2 regions of the Noviherbaspirillum album genome follow, and region 1 is predicted to be linked to the other one. Evidence: predicted binding sites of a transcription regulator. Region 1 holds the regulator's gene; the other holds the start of a gene.
What was found. The regulator LexA, encoded in region 1, represses DNA repair genes until DNA is damaged. The targets are predictions, from matches to a motif close to ACTGTATNNNNATACAGT.
Positions count from the first base shown of each region.

Region 1 (13,599 bases):
GATCGAGCTTGGGGAACATGTACAGCGCCGACTTCGGCTTGACGCAGGTGACGCCGGGAATTTCGGTCAGCAGCTTGTGCGCGAGGTCGCGCTGCTTCAGCAGGCGCCCGCCCGGGCCGACGAGGTCGTTGATGCTCTGGTAGCCGCCGAGCGCGGTCTGGATCGCATACTGGCCGGGTGCATTGGCACACAGGCGCATCGATGCCAGCATGTTCAGGCCTTCGATATAGTCCTTGGCCGGCTTCTTGTCGCCGGAAACCACCATCCAGCCGGCGCGATAGCCGCAGGAACGGTAATTCTTGGACAGGCCGTTCAGGGTAATGAACAGCACGTCGTCGGCCAGCGACGCGATCGAGGTATGGGTTTCGCCGTCGTACAGGGTCTTGTCGTAGATTTCGTCGGCGAACACGATCAGCTGGTGCTGGCGGGCGACGTCGACAATCTGCTGCAGCACTTCCACCGGATACAGCGCGCCGGTCGGATTGTTGGGGTTGATGACGACGATCGCCCTGGTATTGGGCGTGATCTTCTTCTTGATGTCTTCGATATCGGGAAGCCAGCCGGACTGCTCGTCGCAGACGTAATGCACAGGCTTGCCGCCGGACAGGCTGACCGCCGCCGTCCACAGCGGATAGTCGGGCGCCGGAACCAGCACCTCGTCGCCGCTGTTGAGCAGGGCGTTCATGCCCATGACGATCAGTTCGGATGCGCCGTTGCCGATGTAGATATCCTCGATCGTCACGCCGGAAATCTTCTTTTCCTGCGTGTAATGCATGATCGCCTTGCGCGGCGCGAACATGCCCTTGGAATCGGTATAGCCTGCGGCATTGCCCATGTTGATGATCATGTCATGGACGATTTCATCCGGCGCATCGAAGCCGAACACGGCAAGATTGCCGATATTGAGCTTGATGATCTTGTGGCCCTCTTCTTCCATCTGCTTGGCTTTCTCCAAGACAGGACCACGGATGTCGTAACAGACGTCTGCCAGCTTCCTGGACTTTTGAATCGGTCGCACTCGAGCCATCCCTTGTAGTTGATGCAAGACTTGGGATGCAATGCTGCACCGCCAAAAACATTCATTTTGCCCAAAGCAACCCGTTTTATCAATGCGTACGCTGCCCGGAAAACGGTGAAAGGCTACAATGCCCGAAGTTTTTTCACCCAGTTGCCGGAAATTTAAGTCATTTCGCTTGTCTATTGCGCCATGAAACTTCACACCACGCCCACCCAGCATTATCAAACTGTCACGCGCTATGAAGACGACGCCGTGGAAATCAATGCGGTAAGTTTCGATTACAGCCTGATTGTCCTGCCCGAAGTGCCGCCGGCAAAATGGCCTGTGACCTCCTTCGATGAATTGACGCCTGACCATTTCAGCCAGCTCGATGCCATACATCCCGACGTAGTGATCCTCGGCACTGGCAAGCGGCAGCGTTTCATTCATCCAAAGATCGTGGCCGCCCTGACGGCAAAACGGATCGGCGTTGAATGCATGGACAATGCCGCCGCCTGCCGCACCTACAACATCCTGATGGGAGAAGGCAGGAAAGCGGCGCTTGCGCTCATTTTTGAAAACGCTTGAATTGCCGAAATTCATCTCCATATCCATCGTACCGGAATGCCGCCGAGACGAAAGCGACATCGGTGAAACGGCCGATTGAAATTTGCGGCAAGGCCTGAGTGCGCTTCCCGGCCCGGCATTGCAGGCAGCGCAAACCTTTTCAAAACCAATAAAAATTCGCTAACATCCATGGTTGGGTTGCTGCTACCGACAGCAACCGATATTCAATCGTCGCCATCAGCGACCACCTACCCGGACCAGGAGACCAACGTGGCCGAAAGCCCCTCTGCATTGAACCTGAACGTACCCGATTTTTCAGCGCCCATGACCGGCGACAAGACCTTCAACTTGTCCGATTACCAGGGCAAAACCGTCGTGATCTACTTCTATCCGAAGGACAATACGCCGGGCTGCACGACCGAAGGCCTGCATTTCCGGGACCTTTATCCGCAGTTCCAGGCTGCCAATACCGAGATCTTCGGTATCAGCAGGGACAGTATCCGGTCGCACGAAGGTTTCAAGGCCAAGCTCGACCTGCCCTTCGAGCTCATTTCGGATCCGGACGAGACGGTGTGTAATTTGTTCGATGTCATGAAGATGAAAAACATGTACGGTAAACAGGTACGCGGAGTTGAGCGTACGACATTTATCATTGACGGCAACGGGAAGTTGGTGAAAGAATGGCGTGGAGTAAAGGTGCCCGGGCACGTGGACGAAGTCCTCGAGTTTGTGAAGGCACTTGCGTAGAGAATACAAAATACATTGAATCTAAAAGCTTTATTTCTCAGAAGGCCGTTTGTGGAAGAGGCATCGAGCCTCCCCCTCAAACGGCCTTTTTGCTCTGCAGTTTCCACCCGCCTCCCTTCTCAACCCGCAAACCCACCTTGCAGCAGCTGTTTAACCTCCGACGAGCCGTCAATTCAACATTTTCTAGACTGAGGTCCTGATGCCACTGCCAAAATTACCGACCAAACCAGGAACACTACTCTCCCCGCAGGAATACCCGAAGGCAGAGAAAGGCAAATCGGTAAAACCTGTAATGACGCTGGTTGAATCCACACCCCCACCCATCGAAGACACCCCGCCGCAGGCACGCGCCCGAACCACCGAGAAGGCGCCGGCAGCGAAGACGCGCGCCGCCAAGCCCAAGGCTGTGGAAACGCTGGTCAAATCGGGAGCCGGCCGTACGGCGGACAGGCAAGGCGTAACCAAGCTGTTTGTCCTGGATACCAACGTGCTGATGCACGATCCGACGTCCCTGTTCCGTTTCGAGGAACACGACGTCTACCTGCCGATGATGACGCTGGAGGAACTCGACAACCACAAGAAAGGCATGTCCGAAGTCGCCCGCAACGCTCGCCAGGTATCGCGCTCGCTCGATGCGCTGGTGGCAGGCGTGGCCGAGCACGAGATAGAAACCGGCATTCCGCTGGCCAAGCTCGGCAACAAGGATGCGAAGGGCCGGCTGTTTTTCCAGACCACGCTGCAGAATATCGAACTGCCGGAAGGTCTGCCGCAAGGCAAGGCGGACAATCAGATCCTGGGCGTGGTGCGGGCGCTCGAAGCGCAGTATCCCGGCCGTCCGGTGGTGCTGGTGTCGAAAGACATCAACATGCGCATCAAGGCGCGTGCGATGGGCTTGCCGGCGGAAGAGTACCTGAACGATCACGTCCTCGAAGACACCGATCTTCTCTACTCGGGCATCGTTCAGTTGCCGGACGATTTCTGGAACAAGCATGCCAAGGGCATGGAATCCTGGCAGGAAAACAAGCACGGCACAGGCTATACCTTCTATCGCGTCACCGGCCCGGTCGTGCCTTCCCTGCTGGTCAACCAGTTCGTCTTCCTGGAACCGAACAACGGCGAAGCGTCGTTCTACGGTCAGGTCAAGCAGATCAACGGCAAGACCGCGGTCCTGCAGACGCTGCGCGACTACACCCATGGCAAGAACGGCGTCTGGGGTGTCACCGCCCGCAACCGCGAACAGAACTTTGCGCTGAACCTGCTGATGAATCCCGAGTGCGATTTCGTCACCCTGCTCGGCCAGGCCGGCACCGGCAAGACCCTGCTCGCGCTGGCGGCAGGCTTGGCTCAGGTCCTGGAAACCAAGCTCTACAACGAAATCATCGTTACCCGCGTGACCGTGCCGGTGGGCGAAGACATCGGCTTCCTGCCGGGCACCGAGGAAGAGAAAATGTCGCCGTGGATGGGCGCGTTCGACGACAACCTGGAAGTGCTGAACAAGTCCGACAACGACGCAGGCGAATGGGGCCGTGCCGCCACCCAGGACCTGATCCGCTCGCGCATCAAGATCAAGTCGCTCAATTTCATGCGCGGCCGGACCTTCGTCAACAAGTTCCTGATCATCGATGAAGCGCAAAACCTGACGCCCAAGCAGATGAAGACCCTGGTCACGCGCGCCGGCCCGGGCACCAAGATCATCTGCCTCGGCAATATCGCGCAGATCGACACGCCGTATCTCACGGAAGGATCGAGCGGCCTGACCTACGTGGTGGACCGCTTCAAGGGATGGTCGCACAGCGGGCACGTGACGCTGGCTCGCGGCGAGCGCTCCCGCCTCGCGGACCATGCGAGCGATGTGCTTTAAGGCATAGCTCACCTGTGCCTGCCCGGCCTGCTCGAATCAGGCGCGGCGCAATAAAAAAGCCTGCAGCATTGCAGGCTTTTTTGTTTATCTAGAGCGGCTTCGCCCTGACCGGCCTAGTCGAGGCCGAGGCAGATTGCCGCTGGAACAAGGCGTGGCGACGCGACATGGCCAAGCCATGGCAAGGAGTCACAACGCAGTGCCGGCGGCAATCTGTCCGGGATCGGCAGGTAGGCCAGGGCGAAACCGCTTCAGTATCGAAGATTACAGTTACAGGATCTTGGTTCCGACCCACCATGCAATCGCCGCGACGAAGGCGGATGCCGGAATGGTGAATACCCAGGCCCAGACGATATTGCCGGCGACACCCCAGCGAACCGCGGACATCTTGCGCGACGAGCCGACGCCGACGATCGCGCCGGTGATTGTGTGCGTAGTCGACACCGGAATGCCGAGCCCGGTCGCAAGGAAAAGCGTGATCGCCCCGCCTGTCTCCGCGCAGAACCCGCCTACCGGCTTGAGCTTGGTGATCTTCTGGCCCATGGTTTTCACGATGCGCCAGCCACCGAACAAGGTACCCAGGCCGATGGCCGCATAGCAGGTGAGGACGACCCACATCGGCAGCGGATCACTCGCCGTCGAGTAACCGGCAGCGATGAGCAGCATCCAGATGATGCCCATGGTTTTCTGCGCATCGTTGCCGCCATGACCGAGGCTGTACATGGAAGCGGACACCAGCTGCATGCGGCGGAACCATTTGTCCACGCGCTGCGGCGTCGATCGCACGAACAGCCACGACACCAGCACCATCATGATGGTGCCGAACACGAACCCGAGCAGCGGTGACAGCACGATGAAGGAAATGGTCTTGATGAGCCCCGATGAAATGAGTGAGCTCGTGCCGGCCTTGGCAACCGCGGCGCCGACCAGGCCGCCTATCAGCGCGTGGGATGACGACGAGGGAATTCCGTAATACCAGGTCAGCACATTCCAGAAGATGGCGCCCACCAGCGCGCCGAAGACCACATAGTGATCGACCACCGCGGGCTCGATCGTGCCCTTGCCGACGGTGGTGGCCACCTTGAGCTGGAAGAAGAAGATAGCGATGACATTGAAGAAGGCGGCCATCGCGACCGCATGCTGGGGTTTCAGGACGCCGGTCGACACCACGGTGGCAATCGCATTGGCGGCGTCATGGAAGCCATTCATGAAATCGAACAGCAACGCCAGCGCGATCAGGAAGGCAAGCGTATAGATACTGATTTGAAGGGTATTCATGAGATTCTTATTTTATTCTGTGACAGACGCTGCGCGCCTCGTTTCATGCAGGCGTGCAGCGAGGCGCCGCGGCAGGCGAAATCCGTTCGCTCAGGCGTTTTCGACGATGATGCCTTCGATAATATTGGCCACGTCTTCGCAGCGGTCGGTCACCGTTTCCAGAATCTCGTAAATTGCCTTGAGCTTGATGAGGTTGCGCACATCGGGCTCGTCGCGGAACAGCTTGGACATGGCCGCCCGCATTACGTGATCGGCGTCCGATTCCAGACGGTCGATTTCCTCGCAGATGCCGAGTATCTGTGTCGAGTTATCCATGTTGTGCAGCAAGCCTACCGCCGCCTTGACCTTCTCCGTGCAGGCCAGGCAAAGCTCGGCAAGCCGCTTGGCTTCGGGCGTGATTGCCTTGATGTCATACAGCGAAATGGTCTGGCCGGCATCCTCGAGCAGGTCGAGAATGTCATCCATGCGGGTAATCAGCTTGTGGATATCGTCGCGGTCGAGCGGTGTGATGAAGGTCTTGTGCAGCAGATCCAATGTCTGGTGCGTCACCTTGTCGGCCTGCTTTTCCACGCTTTCGATGGCATGCACGCGGTTTTCCAGGTCGTCGAAGTTGGTCATCAGCGCAACCATTTCCTTCGCTCCTTTGACGCACAATTCGCCGTGCTGGATGAAAAGATCAAAGAATTTGCCCTCGTTGGGCATCAGTCGTCCGAACATGATTGCACTCTCAAATGTCGTATCGTTAAATTGGTGTCGGCGCTCCTCCGGTGCCGTTTTCCTCTTGCCTGGTACCGATCGTCTAATGCTTATTTCACATGGCGAGGAGCGCCGCGAATTGTCTACTCGTTGTCGAATACCGCGTTGCCACCGGTGTAATTGTCGAACTTGGTGTACTCCCCGAGGAAAGTCAGTCGCACGGTGCCGATCGGACCGTTACGCTGCTTGCCGACGATGATTTCCGCCGTACCCTTGTCCGGAGAATCGGGGTTATATACCTGATCCCGGTAGATGAACAGGATGACGTCCGCATCCTGTTCGATGGCGCCCGATTCGCGCAAGTCGGACATTACGGGTCGCTTGTTCGGGCGCTGTTCGAGCGAGCGGTTCAACTGGGACAGCGCAATGACGGGGCAATTGAGTTCCTTCGCCAATCCCTTGAGGTTTCGTGAAATCTCGGAAATCTCGGTCGCGCGGTTTTCACCCGGCGAACTGGCCGACATGAGCTGGATATAGTCGATGATGATCAGGCCGAGCCTGCCACACTGGCGCGCAAGCCGGCGCGAGCGCGCGCGCAGCTCGATCGAGCTCAGCGCAGGCGTCTCGTCGATGTAGATCTGCACCTCGTTCATCTTCTGGATGGCATGCGTCAGGCGCGGCCAGTCCTCGTCGTTCAGACGGCCCGTGCGCAGCCGGTGCTGGTCGAGGCGCCCCACCGAACCGAGCATACGCATCGCCAGCTGGGCACCGCCCATTTCCATGGAAAATACGGCCACCGGCAAGCCGCTGTCAATCGCAACGTTCTCACCGATGTTGATGGAGAAGGCAGTCTTACCCATCGACGGACGCCCGGCGACGATGATCAGGTCGCCAGGCTGCAGGCCCGAGGTCATCCGGTCGAGATCGACGAAACCGGTGGGCACGCCGGTGATGTCGTTTTGATTGTCGCGGTTGTACAGCTCGTCGATGCGCTCGACGACCTGGGTAAGCAGCGGCTGGATTTCAAGAAAGCCCTGGGCTCCGCGCGCGCCCTCCTCCGCGATGGCGAAGATTTTCGATTCGGCTTCGTCGAGCAGCTGCTTGACTTCCTTGCCCTGCGGATTAAAGGCCTGGCCGGATATTTCATCCGATACCGTGATCAGTTTGCGCAGCACGCCGCGATCGCGAACGATTTCCGCATAGCGGCGGATGTTTGCCGCCGAAGGCGTGTTCTGCGCCAATGCGTTCAGGTAGGTAAGACCACCGACCTCTTCGGCCTTGCCGCTGTTGGTCAGCGCCTCATAGACGGTGATCACATCCGCCGGACGGGTTGCATTGATCAGCTTGACGATGTGCTGAAAGATGACGCGGTGGTCGTAGCGATAGAAATCGTCTTCACTGACGAAGTCCGCAATACGGTCCCAGGCAGCATTGTCGAGCAGGAGGCCGCCGAGCACGGACTGTTCTGCTTCGATGGAATGAGGGGGGATGCGAAGCGCATCCAGCTGGGGATCAGTGCGGGTATTCATGGCGCGCATTATACCTTCTCGTCCAATACGGAAATACGCGTGGCACCGGAATTTCAGTTCCGTGACACAAATTTGTTGCATGTGGTGAATTGGCTAACCGAATGAAAGCCGCACGACAAGAAGCCTGGGACGAGCCCCGGAAATATTATGTTCGTTTAATTCAAAATCTTTCGGCAAGGGCAATAACGGTATCGGCGGCGTGGACGACATCCGGTTCCATATACCGTTATACCCTCTTTCAGGCGCCGTCAGCAGGCGGCATCGACGCGTCAAGCGTGGTAGTGCCAATTGCTAACGGCTCCGCCCGATAGGGCACGTTTTTCAAGCACAATAAAAAAAGCCAGCTTGCGCTGGCTTTTTGCACTGGTACTACTGAACTCAGACTTGCTGCTCGCCCACGATAGAAACAGTGATCTCGGCAACGACATCGGTGTGCAGTGCAACCGAAATCGGATGCTCGCCAACGACCTTCAGCGGACCTTGCGGCATGCGGATCTGAGCCTTCTCGACCGGGAAGCCCTGCTTGGTTACCGCGGCTGCGATATCGGCGTTAGTCACCGAACCGAACAGGCGGCCGTCAACGCCGGCTTTCTGGGAGATCTGAACAGTGGAGCCATTGAGCTTCTCGCCCTGTGCCTGCGCAGCTGCCAGCTTTTCAGCCGCAGCCTTCTCGAGGTCAGCACGCTTGGCTTCGAATTCGGCAACTGCTGTCGATGTGGCGCGACGGGCCTTGCGCTGGGGGATCAGGAAGTTACGTGCATAACCATCCTTGACCTTCACTACTTCACCGAGGTCGCCGAGATTAACGACTTTTTCCAACAGAATAACTTGCATTTCTTTCTCCTATTCTCAGTCGTCAATTAAGCGTTGTGCAGGTCGGTGTACGGCAGCAGTGCCAGATAACGTGCGCGCTTGATTGCGGTGTCGACCTGACGCTGATAGTGCGCCTTGGTGCCGGTCAGACGTGCCGGCATGATCTTGCCGTTTTCCTGGACGAAGTCCTTCAGGGTGTCGACGTCCTTGTAATCTACCTGTTCAACGCCGGCGGCGGTGAAGCGGCAGAATTTCTTGCGCTTGAACAGCGGGTTCTGCTGTTGGCGCTTTTGCTTGAGTTTGCTCTTGTCGAATTTTTTACCGAATGCCATGGTTGGCTCCTGTACTGTATCTAGTGATCTGGTGAATAAGTCTCGAATTCCGTCACATGGAAGACGAGACTTTTGCTGTTGCGGTTCTTGCGCGCGAGGAATCCGGTGAACGTGTACATGACGCCCAATTCAGCCTGATTGAACCGGCCGGAAATTTCTCCGGCCGCGACGGCGATCATCTCGAATTCAATCTGGCGAGGGATACCTGCCTCAATCTGCTCCGACACATGCATCAGCTTGGCTGAAACGATCGGTATGCCTGCCGGGGTGTAACGCATTACTTCGCGTTCGGCAATCGAGGCAATCAGACGAAACTGGTTCACACTCCCCTGCTGACGCAATTACGCCGCAGTTGCCTCGGAACGCTGGCTCTTGGCAGCATCTTCCTTCTGCACAGCCTTCATCATCGGGGACGGGGAAGTCTCGGCCTTCTTCATCTTGACGGTCAGGTGACGCAGGACGGCATCATTGAACTTGAAGCTGGTTTCAATTTCAGCCAGCGTCTCGCCGTCGCACTCGATATTCATGCAGACGTAATGCGCCTTGGCCAGTTTCTCGATCATGTAAGCCATTTGACGGCGGCCCCAGTCCTCAACGCGATGCACCTTGCCGTTGCGGGCGCTCACGATACCTTTGTAGCGCTCGATCATCGCAGGCACTTGCTCGCTCTGATCCGGATGGACGATAAAAACGATTTCATAATGACGCATGTAATCTCCTTATGGACGGATTAAACAATCGCCCACCCCGGCGTCAAGACGGGTGTGGGAAGAGGAAAGCCCGCTATGATAACCCGCCCTCAATAAAAGCTCAATACTTTCAGGGACTTATTCCGCCCGGTTTGCCTTATCCCGTGCTACGGTCAAAAGCCGCTTGCAATTGGACAAAAGCTGTATAAAAATACAGGCTGTCTATATCAACAGGGCTCTTCTCTCGCGAGACGCGTTCATTTCCTGGGCCGGAACCATGCTCAAACTCACTGCACGCCAGGAGCAAATCCTGAACCTCATCCGCGAAGCCATCGACAATACCGGCTTCCCTCCCACCCGCGCTGAAATCGCAAGCGAACTCGGCTTCAAGTCGGCCAATGCCGCGGAAGAACATTTGCAGGCACTCGCTCGCAAAGGCGCGATTGAAATTTCGCCAGGCACCTCCCGCGGCATCCGGCTGCTCGACATGAACGGCAACGGCACCGTCCGCTTCGGCGGCCACCAGCTGTCCTTGCCGCATCCATCGCTGATGCAGTTGAACTTGCCGCTGATCGGACGCGTCGCGGCCGGTTCGCCGATTCTTGCGAACGAACATGTCGAAGCCAATTATCGCGTCGACCCTTCATTGTTCTCCGCGAAGCCCGACTATCTCCTCAAGGTCAGGGGCTTGTCGATGCGGGACATAGGCATTCTTGACGGCGACCTGCTTGCAGTCAAGAAATCCGACACAGCGAAGAACGGCCAGATCGTCGTCGCCCGCCTCGGCGATGAAGTGACTGTCAAGCGTTACAAAAAAACAGGTTCGCTGATCGAACTGTTACCCGAAAATCCCGATTTCGAACCGATACGGGTTGATTCCGGTGATGAAAGCTTTGCCCTTGAAGGCCTGGCGGTCGGCTTGCTGCGCTCCTGGCACTGATTTACCGCATCAGGCCACGCTGAATCGGCGCGAAGTATTGAATATGCAAAGACTGTTCAATGCTTCGTTTTCGCAAGAATCTGGCGAGCAATGCCTCTGAGGATATTGACCTCTTCCGTTTCCAGTTGCGTCCGCGAAAATAAGCGACGCAGCCTGGGCATCAGCTTCTTAGGATTCTCCGGATCCAGGAATTCTATGGCGACCAAGGCTTTTTCTAGATGGTCATACATGCCATCTATCTGCGTCACGCCGGCCGCCTCCCCTTGAAATCCGATGGGCGAGGCACCAATTTCATTGCCGGTTTCAGCAACCCTCGCCTCATAGGCGAGAATCTGTACGGCTTGCGCAAGGTTCAATGAGGAATATGCCGGGTTGGCCGGAATATTGATCAATGCGTTGCAGCGCTCGATGATCTCGTTTGGCAAGCCGTAGCGCTCGCTTCCGAACACCAGTGCAGCATTCAGCAAAGGATCGCCAGCCAGGGTCGCGGCAAGCGACCTTGGCGTTGCCACCGGCGGAGAAAACTCCCGCAGGCGAGCGGTCAATGCAGCCGCGAAGTTGCAGCCATCGATGGCTTCCTCGAATGAACCGACCACGCGCGCCTTTTCCAGCACATCCTGTGCTCCACTGGCGAATGCGAGCGCTTCTTCCTGTGTGGTCGCGTCGGTGAACCGCGGGTTCACCAGAACCAGCTCCGAAAATCCCATTGTTTTCATTGCACGCGCGACCGCGCCGATATTGCCGGGATGACTTGTTTCGACAAGCACGAAGCGTAGCCGGGGAAAAACAGAAGTATTGGTTTGTGGCTGGTTCATTTAGAATAGCGGGATTGCGCGGCACGAAATCAGGTCTCCGATGCCGCATTGCTCATTAATATTATTTGATGCGGTTCCGAACGCGGTTGGCGTGGGAGCCGCAATTTTAACGGAACCTCTATGCATCCCATGCTGAATACGGCGGTCAAGGCCGCCCGTCGCGCCGCCTCGATTATCAATCGCGCAACTTTCGATCTCGATCGTATCCAGGTTACAGAGAAAAGGCACAACGACTTTGTGACCGAAGTGGACCAGGCCGCCGAGCAGGCGATCATCGACGTTCTGAAAACAGCATATCCCGACCACGCAATCCTTGCCGAAGAGTCCGGCGCATCGAGCAATCTCCATGACGAGAATGAAAATGTCTGGATCATCGATCCCCTCGACGGCACCACCAATTTCATCCACGGCTTTCCGCAATACTGCGTTTCGATCGCCTTGCAGCAGCGCGGCCAGATTACCCAGGCGGTCATCTTCGATCCGACTCGCAACGATCTCTTTACGGCCACCAAGGGCGCCGGGGCCTATCTGAATGAAAAGCGCATCCGTGTTGCACGTCGCGACAAGATGGCCGATGCCCTGATCGGTACTGGCTTCCCGTTCCGCGACATGGCGGGCCTGGACGAATACCTGAAGATGTTCAAGGTCATGACCGAAAAATGCGCAGGGCTTCGCCGCCCGGGCGCGGCCGCACTCGACCTGGCCTATGTCGCCGCCGGACGGCTTGACGGCTTCTTCGAGAAAGGACTGCAGACCTGGGACATGGCGGCCGGCTCGCTGCTGGTCACCGAAGCCGGCGGCATCGTCGGCAATTTTTCCGGCGATTCCGATTACCTTTACAAGGGCAATGTCATCGCCGGCAGCCCCAAGGTGTTTGCGCAGATGGTCAACCTGCTGTCGCCATTCGCCAAATAAGTTTTTCTCTTCAATGTGGACGGGTCGGGCGTGTCTTCACATGACACCTGCCCGAGTCGGGTGCGCAGTATTCCGCAGGCCTTACCCCCTGCCGCGCCGCTGATACAGCCTCGACACATTTCCACCGATAGCCTGTCTTCGGGCGTGATACCCGAACAGGCACCTTCTTGTGAGTTTCAATGTCTTTTTCCGAACTTGGCCTAGCCAGTGAAATCGTCCGCGCCGTTACCGAACAAGGCTACAGCGCCCCGACACCGATTCAGGCCCAGGCCATCCCTGCAGTATTGTGCGGCGGCGACCTGCTGGCCGGAGCCCAGACCGGCACCGGCAAGACCGCCGGCTTCACGCTGCCCCTGCTGCAACGCCTGTCCTCCACCCTCCCGAAGACCCCCGGCACCAGGCCGGTCCGCGCCCTCGTTCTTACACCGACGCGGGAGCTTGCCGCGCAGGTCGAGGACAGCGTGCGCACCTACGGCAAGTACCTCAAGCTGAAGTCCGCGGTCATCTTCGGCGGCGTCAATGTCAATCCGCAGATCAAGACGCTGGCCAACGGCGTCGACATCCTGGTGGCGACGCCGGGGCGCCTGCTCGACCATCTGCAGCAAGGCACCGTCAATCTCTCGCACGTTGAGATTCTGGTTCTCGATGAAGCGGACCGGATGCTGGACATGGGTTTCATCCGCGACATCCGCCGCATCCTGGCGATCTTGCCGAAGCAGCGCCAGAACCTGCTGTTCTCGGCCACTTTCTCGGACGAGATCAAGGCATTGGCCGACAGCCTGCTGAATTCGCCGGCAATGATCGAAGTGGCGCGGCGCAACTCCACCGTCGAAGTCATCAGCCAGAAAATCCACCCGGTGGACCGCAACCGCAAGCATCCGCTGCTGGCGCACCTGATCAAGTCGAACGACTGGACGCAGGTCCTGGTCTTCACCCGCACCAAGCATGGCGCGAACAAGCTCGTCGAACAGCTCGGCAAGGATGGCATCACCGGCATGGCCATCCACGGCAACAAGAGCCAGGCGGCCCGTACGCGTGCCCTGAGCGAATTCAAGGACGGCAGCCTGCAGGTGCTGGTTGCGACCGATATCGCGGCGCGCGGCATTGACATCGACCAGTTGCCGCACGTGGTCAATTATGACCTGCCCAACGTGCCGGAAGACTATGTGCACCGGATCGGTCGTACCGGCCGTGCCGGCGCAACAGGCGAGGCGGTATCCCTGGTCTGCGTCGATGAGCACGACATGCTCAAGGGCATTGAAAAGCTGATCAAGCGTTCGCTGCCGCAGGAGGTCATCCCCGGGTTCGAGCCCGATCCCAATGCCCGCCCGCAGCCGATTCAGTTGCGCAGCAATACTCCGCCAGCACGTGGCGGCAACGGCAATGGCGGCAGGCGCCAGGGCAATCCGGCAGGCAAGCAGGA
Region 1 is NZ_JAWIIV010000029.1:59,057-72,655, reverse strand. Features, by position in the region: gene RY831_RS24985 (pyridoxal phosphate-dependent aminotransferase) at 1-1,018, opposite strand, end outside; gene RY831_RS24980 (Mth938-like domain-containing protein) at 1,208-1,585, shown strand; gene RY831_RS24975 (peroxiredoxin) at 1,835-2,311, shown strand; gene RY831_RS24970 (PhoH family protein) at 2,511-4,172, shown strand; gene RY831_RS24965 (inorganic phosphate transporter) at 4,440-5,447, opposite strand; gene RY831_RS24960 (DUF47 domain-containing protein) at 5,538-6,164, opposite strand; gene RY831_RS24955 (replicative DNA helicase) at 6,287-7,672, opposite strand; gene rplI (50S ribosomal protein L9) at 8,051-8,506, opposite strand; gene rpsR (30S ribosomal protein S18) at 8,533-8,817, opposite strand; gene priB (primosomal replication protein N) at 8,838-9,140, opposite strand; gene rpsF (30S ribosomal protein S6) at 9,159-9,527, opposite strand; gene lexA (transcriptional repressor LexA) at 9,784-10,446, shown strand; gene RY831_RS24925 (RNA methyltransferase) at 10,503-11,261, opposite strand; gene RY831_RS24920 (inositol monophosphatase family protein) at 11,382-12,176, shown strand; gene RY831_RS24915 (DEAD/DEAH box helicase) at 12,356-13,599, shown strand, end outside.

Region 2 (6,232 bases), on a different contig from region 1:
GCTAACCGCGGCGCTGCCGGCGTGGATGATGAAACCATCGCCATGTTCGAGCAGAATCTATCGGGCAATCTCTACAAAGTGTGGAACCGGATGTCGTCGGGGTCGTACCTTCCGCCGGCGGTGAAGCAGGTAGAGATCCCGAAGGCTACTGGTGGCACAAGAAAGTTGGGTATCCCTACGGTGTCTGATCGAATAGCCCAGACGGTGGTAAAACAAATGATCGAGCCGATACTCGATCCGGTGTTCCATGACGATTCTTATGGGTACCGGCCGGGCAAGTCGGCGAAACAGGCGATTGCGATAACGCGCAAGCGTTGCTGGCAATATGACTGGGTCGTTGAGTTTGACATCAAGGCGGCGTTCGATCAGATCGATCATGCCTTGCTGATGAAGGCAGTACGAGGTCACATCAAGGAGAGCTGGATCCTGTTGTACATCGAACGGTGGCTAACCGCTCCGTTTGAGACTGTAGAGGGGGCACAAGTGCCTCGTATGCGGGGTACACCACAGGGCGGAGTAGTCAGTCCCATCTTGATGAACCTGTTCATGCACTATGCATTTGATCTTTGGATGAAGCGGAAGTATCCCGGGTGCCCATTTGCGCGCTATGCCGACGATGCGGTGGTTCACTGCCGTAACGAGGCACAGGCCAAATTGCTTATGCGAGCAATCGCAGCACGGCTGGAGGCCTGCGGATTGACGATGCATCCAGAGAAATCGAAGATTGTGTATTGCAAAGACAGTAATCGTACTGGCAAGTATCCGAACGTGCAGTTTACGTTCCTGGGTTTTACGTTTCGGCCCAGAGGGGCGCAGAGCAAGCACAACCGGCGATTTACCAGTTTCCTGCCGGCGGTGAGTAGTGCAGCGCTCAAGCGAATGCGAGCGAGGGTGCGAGAGTGGCAGTGGGCACGCCGTACCACGACGACGCTGGCTGAACTTGCTGAGCAATGTAACCCGACGATCCGGGGGTGGTGGAACTACTATGGGGCCTTCTATCAGGTGGCGATGCACGGCTTGTTTCGTTATATCGATGGCAAGCTAAAGCATTGGTCTCGGCGCAAATACAAAACGCTCGCGCGGCGCAAGCAACGTAGTGTGGAGTGGCTGCGTAAGATGAAGACGGTTGATCCATGGAGGTTCTTTCACTGGCGACTCGTTGGGGACGATTGGGTAACGGGAGCCGTATGAGGCGAGAGTCTCACGTACGGTTCTGGGAGAGGCTTGGGGCGAAACTCCCCAGGTCTACTCACCTTGCCAGGGAGTCGCTGCCCGGTACGCGCAATTGAAGGCAATGCGACTCGAGTATGCGGTTGCGCTGCTGTGCCGTGTCTTTGGCGTGTCGCGTCGTAGCGGTTTCTATGCCTGGCTTGAACGTAAACCGTCAGAGCGCGCGCAATCCGATGAGCGACTCAAGGTAGTACATCGCCAGAGCCGTGAAACCTATGGTGTTCGGCGTGTTCAGCCTGAGCTGATGGCACAAGGATTCTTTGCCGGACGGGATCGTATTGCTCGCCTGCGGCGTGAATTGGGGTTGCGCTGTCGGCAAAAACGCAAATTCAAGGCCACCACGAATTCAAACCATGACTTGCCGGTAGTACCGAACCTGCTGGAGCAGCGATTTGAATCTACAGCACCAAACCAAACCCGGGTCACTGACATTACGTATTTGCCGACCCAGGAGGGGTGGCTTTATCTGGCTGGCGTCAAAGACGTGTTCACCTGTGAAATTGTGGGATATGCCATCGGTGAACGCATGACGCAAACGTTGACGGCAAAGGCGCTATGGCATGCAGTACGCAACAAGCGGCCACCTGCTGGCGTGATCCATCATTCGAACAGGGGCAGCCAATATTGTGCGTATGACTACCGCATGCTGCTCAAGCAGTTTGGCATGAAGGCCTCGATGTCACGTAAAGGCAATTGTTATGACAATGCCCCAATGGAAAGCTTCTGGGGCAGCTTGAAAAATAAGCTGACGCATCACCATCAGTTCTAAACCCGTGCGCAGGCGAAGGCTGCAATCCAGGAGTACATCGAAATTTTTTACAACCGCCAGCGGCGTCACTCACGCCTTGGCTATGTATCGCCTGCGGTGTTTGCCGAAACCTTCAAACACTTACAGGCCGCTTGAGACGCGAGTGTCCATCATTGACAGTACAGGTCACAACCAATAAATGCTGATGTGTTCGGCCACCTTCTCCTGCGTCAATGGCAGACATTGTAAGCGCGGTGAATGGTTGTCAGCGCGACCGGCAGTTCGTCGTACCCGTCAAGATCGGCGGGCTGATTGATGCGCGGCACATAGCCCCATTCGGAAGATGTTGCCATGCGCACATAATCCCATTCGAGGTCGCCGGCCTCCTTGAGGGTGGCCAGCGCTTCCTTCTCGATTTCGTGGATAAGGCGCCAGGTCAGGACCCGGCCCGCAGTGCGGTGCCGCTCGGCGATCGGAATCACGGCGGCGGCAAGGCGCTCTTTGGCGGCGTGGAGTTTATAGACTTCGAACAGCTTCATGGTGATATCGACTGCTTATGCTGTATGGGCATACAGTATAAGGCACTTTGTTTGGGTACGCTCCTATAGACAGCATCCAATCTGCTTTGTTGCACACAGGCCATAAATAGCCTCGAGGCCTTATCCACCCTTGCCATTCATGCATCTTTCAATTTGATAGAGATGCGGAACAGATACAGGGCCGAAGCCACTCATTGGTAGGTCGCACCGCCGCGTACGCGGCAAATCCGTTCCGGTCACCGGAGTTGTACACAAAAAAGCGTTGCTTTTTTACGTCGCTAGCACGGAGATGTGCCGTGGATCACAATGCATGCGGTAACCGTTTTTTATACTGGGACGACGTCGTATGGTCGCGACGCCGGGAAAGAGAAATCATGGAACATTTATTACATCAGGAATCCAAAGAGGGCCGTCGCACCGCCTTGTTCAATCTGCGCCGGGTACAAACCGCCGCCTGTGTCGGCGTCACGATCGGCGCGGGGATTGTAGCGTTGATGCTCAAGGCGATCTGAGCATTCATTTTTCGCAACGTGATCCGGACAGGTGCGGGCTGACTCCGTGAAGGCAGCCTAGCGTTTTACCGGGAAGGGCGGAGAGCGCGGACAGGAGCAGCGAGGGTGGAAGATCAGGCATGGTCGCATTGCAACTGACCATGGAGGTTCGTTTCGGGCACATAGTTTTGCGAAGAAAACAGGGAATTGTTTGCACAGGAGCAATTGCCCGGGATGCATGAGAAAATGACAGGTTTTTCCATGTCAATCCCGACGCGCACGCACGACTGCTTCGATGCATCATTTTCGCTTACTCGACATTCTCCGAATCGCTGCATTCAACCTGATCGTCCTTCATCATCTGGCCTTCTACGGGCCGATGGCGGACCATGTCCGTCCGATATTGCCCGATCTGATTGACTGGCTGGCCGGCTCGGCCCGCATCGTCGTGCAGATCTTTCTGGTCATCGCCGGCTTCCTTGCCGCCCGGTCATTCTGTCCGCATGGCGTGCCGGAAAAAGTGAGGCCGCTTCACGCCGGCATGCGGCGTTTCCTGAAATTGGCTCCTTCGTTTACCGTGGCAATGGGACTGGCTGTCCTTGGCTCCATGCTGGCCTCACTGTGGATGGCTCATCCTTCGCTGACTCAATTTCCCGACTGGAGCCAGGTCGCGGCCCATGCGCTATTGCTGCATGGCGTATTCGGGATCGAATCCTTGTCGGCTGGGGCCTGGTATGTCGCAATCGACTTCCAACTCTATCTGATGCTTGCTTGCTTGATGCGTTTCGCTTACGGCAGCCCGGGTAATTCTAGTGCGGCAAAGCGCCTTGCCGCCGCTGTCCTGTTGACAGCCGGGATCGGCGCATCGCTGTTTTATTTCAACCTTGATGCGGCCTGGGATGTCTGGGCGGTTTATTTTTTCGGCAGCTACGGACTCGGCGTGCTGGCATGGTGGACCGCCGAGGCAAAGAATTCCGCCTATCGCACCGCCGTCATGCTGGGGCTGATCGTTCTCCTAGGGGGGCTGGCCCTGGAATTCGAGTTTCGCAGCCGGATTGCACTGGCCCTGGCGATTGCCTTGCTGCTGGCGGTGGCGTACCGGTTTCAGACCGTACGGTCAGCACGCGCATGGCCGGCCGTGCAGTATTTCGGGCGCATTTCCTACGCGGTTTTCCTCGTGCATTTTCCAGTCTGCCTGCTGGTCAATGCAGCATTCACGCGTTTTGGGGAGGCATCCGTTGTCGTGCAGGGTTGCGGCATGCTGGTCGCATGGTGCGCCAGCATTGCCGCCGGTGGCGCATTTCACCGCTGGATAGAAATTCCGCTGGGAAGCCTGGTCGGACAGGACCGCCTAAAAGGAAGTGCGGCGCGACTGACCTCGCCGCTGACGGCCTGATTCTTGCGCCGCGAAAGCGCTGATGCCCGACCGGCCATCATGGCCGTCGCATCATCATGGCTGCGCCGGATCATCCGGATCGGTGTCCGCGGGGCGTAGCTTTTCCATGTCTTCACGGCTGACGCGGGCGGGGCGATGCGGATCGATGCCGGCTTCATCTTCCGGAAGAATATGCTGGTCGCCTGATTGCTTCTGCTGCATCTGATGGCGGTCCGCGGACTGGGTGCGGTCCCGGTTGGGGGAGGTCATTGTCATCGTGGCTCCTTGTAGCTGATTGGACAATGTGCGACTCCGGATAACCACATGCAAGCTTCATGCGTCCGGAGCGCACAGCGCTTATCGGTTAGAGAAGCATGCCCTTTCCGAGTTCTGAATGTCTTCGCCAGGTATGGCGCTTGTCGGGTGCGCTTGTGCGCGTCGAGGATGCGCCGACTCGACGACTCTTCCGCATGGAACCGAACGGCACGTCCTGCCACCAACAGCGGCAATTGATGCATCCACTCCGCTTGAGCCCATGCCAAGCACAATTTCTAGACAGGAAAACAATGTCCAGCATGTCCAGACTCGGCAGCTTCTCGACCCCTAACCTTATTGATACCAGATATGACGAGGTGAAGCGCCGCCATCGCGATGATTGCGGCAACCAGACGGCCCTTGCCACGTCTCATGGCCCGCTCGAGCAGCAGGCGAGACGCCCGCCAGCGGCGGAGCGGCTCATGGAGAGGAGTACCGCCGTGCGGATTCGACGATCTGCTTCCATGCAAGTCATGCCGGCTTCGGGGAGCCGCAAAGAAAATCAGGTTCCGGACTCCTTGCAAGAGTTGCTGGGAAATTTGGCGATGCTGAACGACCATATCTCCGGCGTGAAATTCAAGCCTGATGAACGTAGGCGCCAGATAAGGCGCGAGGTCATGCATGCCCAGATCCATGAATTCAAACTCGATAAACGGCTGGAGCGGATTCTCCATGCAATGTACAAGGCGAAGAATGACTTGAAAGAGGAAAAGGATCGCAGCCCGGCGGACGATGTCTTCAGGCAGGCAGTACAGCACGCGGTGCAGTTTGGTTCATCGACGGAAAACACTACGGCCTTTGAAATCTTCAAGAATAAAAACAAGAGCCGGCATGGCATGAGCGACACCGCCGCAGCCTTGGCGGCCGGAGCAAGCGTGCTGGCACTGCCTGTTGTCCGTGCCGTTCATAAACTGACTCCGAATTTCATCCTGCAAAGGAGGCATGGGAATCAATACACAACCGGGCTTGCTGCCGGCATGAATGCAGCACGAGGACATATGCAACCCGCCGCTCGAACAGATTCCGCCAATGAGGTAGCTCATGCCGGCGTCGATATCGATGCGCTCTTCGGAATCCCGAGGGATTCCATTGCATCGAGGAACGATGAATACGTTGTAGAAGGCGATCAGCCTCCTGGACAGAGATTGAAGAGAATCTGCAAGCTCATGAACGAGCAGGGAGCGCCGGCGGCGCTGGCAGCGATGGATATTGACGACGCAATCGCTCTAAGCGAATTCAAGGGCGGCATCAATCAATTGAAAGAGATGATGGAGGGCTCGCGTTAAGGAGGACTCGCTTCAAGGAGGGGAAACATCTTCCGCCAGGCGCATCCGAACCCGAACGGAGCCCGTGCCATGAGCGAGGTTCACTCGATGGCACAGGCTCCGCCGCTTACATTACATGCAAGTCAAGGCGTTCAGTGCGTGATGATTTTTGCCAGGAAGTCGCGTGCCCGCTCCGAGCGTGGATTGCCGAAGAACTCGTCCTTGCTGCAGTCATCGACGATGTAGCCGCGGTCCATGAACACCACCCG
Region 2 is NZ_JAWIIV010000064.1:12,212-18,443, forward strand. Features, by position in the region: gene ltrA (group II intron reverse transcriptase/maturase) at 1-1,191, shown strand, start outside; partial or broken gene RY831_RS31400 (IS3 family transposase) at 1,190-2,134, shown strand; gene RY831_RS31405 (DUF2471 family protein) at 2,209-2,517, opposite strand; gene RY831_RS31410 (hypothetical protein) at 2,892-3,029, shown strand; gene RY831_RS31415 (acyltransferase family protein) at 3,304-4,404, shown strand; gene RY831_RS31420 (hypothetical protein) at 4,459-4,659, opposite strand; gene RY831_RS31425 (hypothetical protein) at 4,950-5,984, shown strand; partial or broken gene RY831_RS31430 (amino acid ABC transporter ATP-binding protein) at 6,116-6,232, opposite strand, start outside.
Region 2: RY831_RS31405 (DUF2471 family protein) is a predicted target of LexA. The motif match lies at 2,537-2,554, and genes of this name have one in related genera.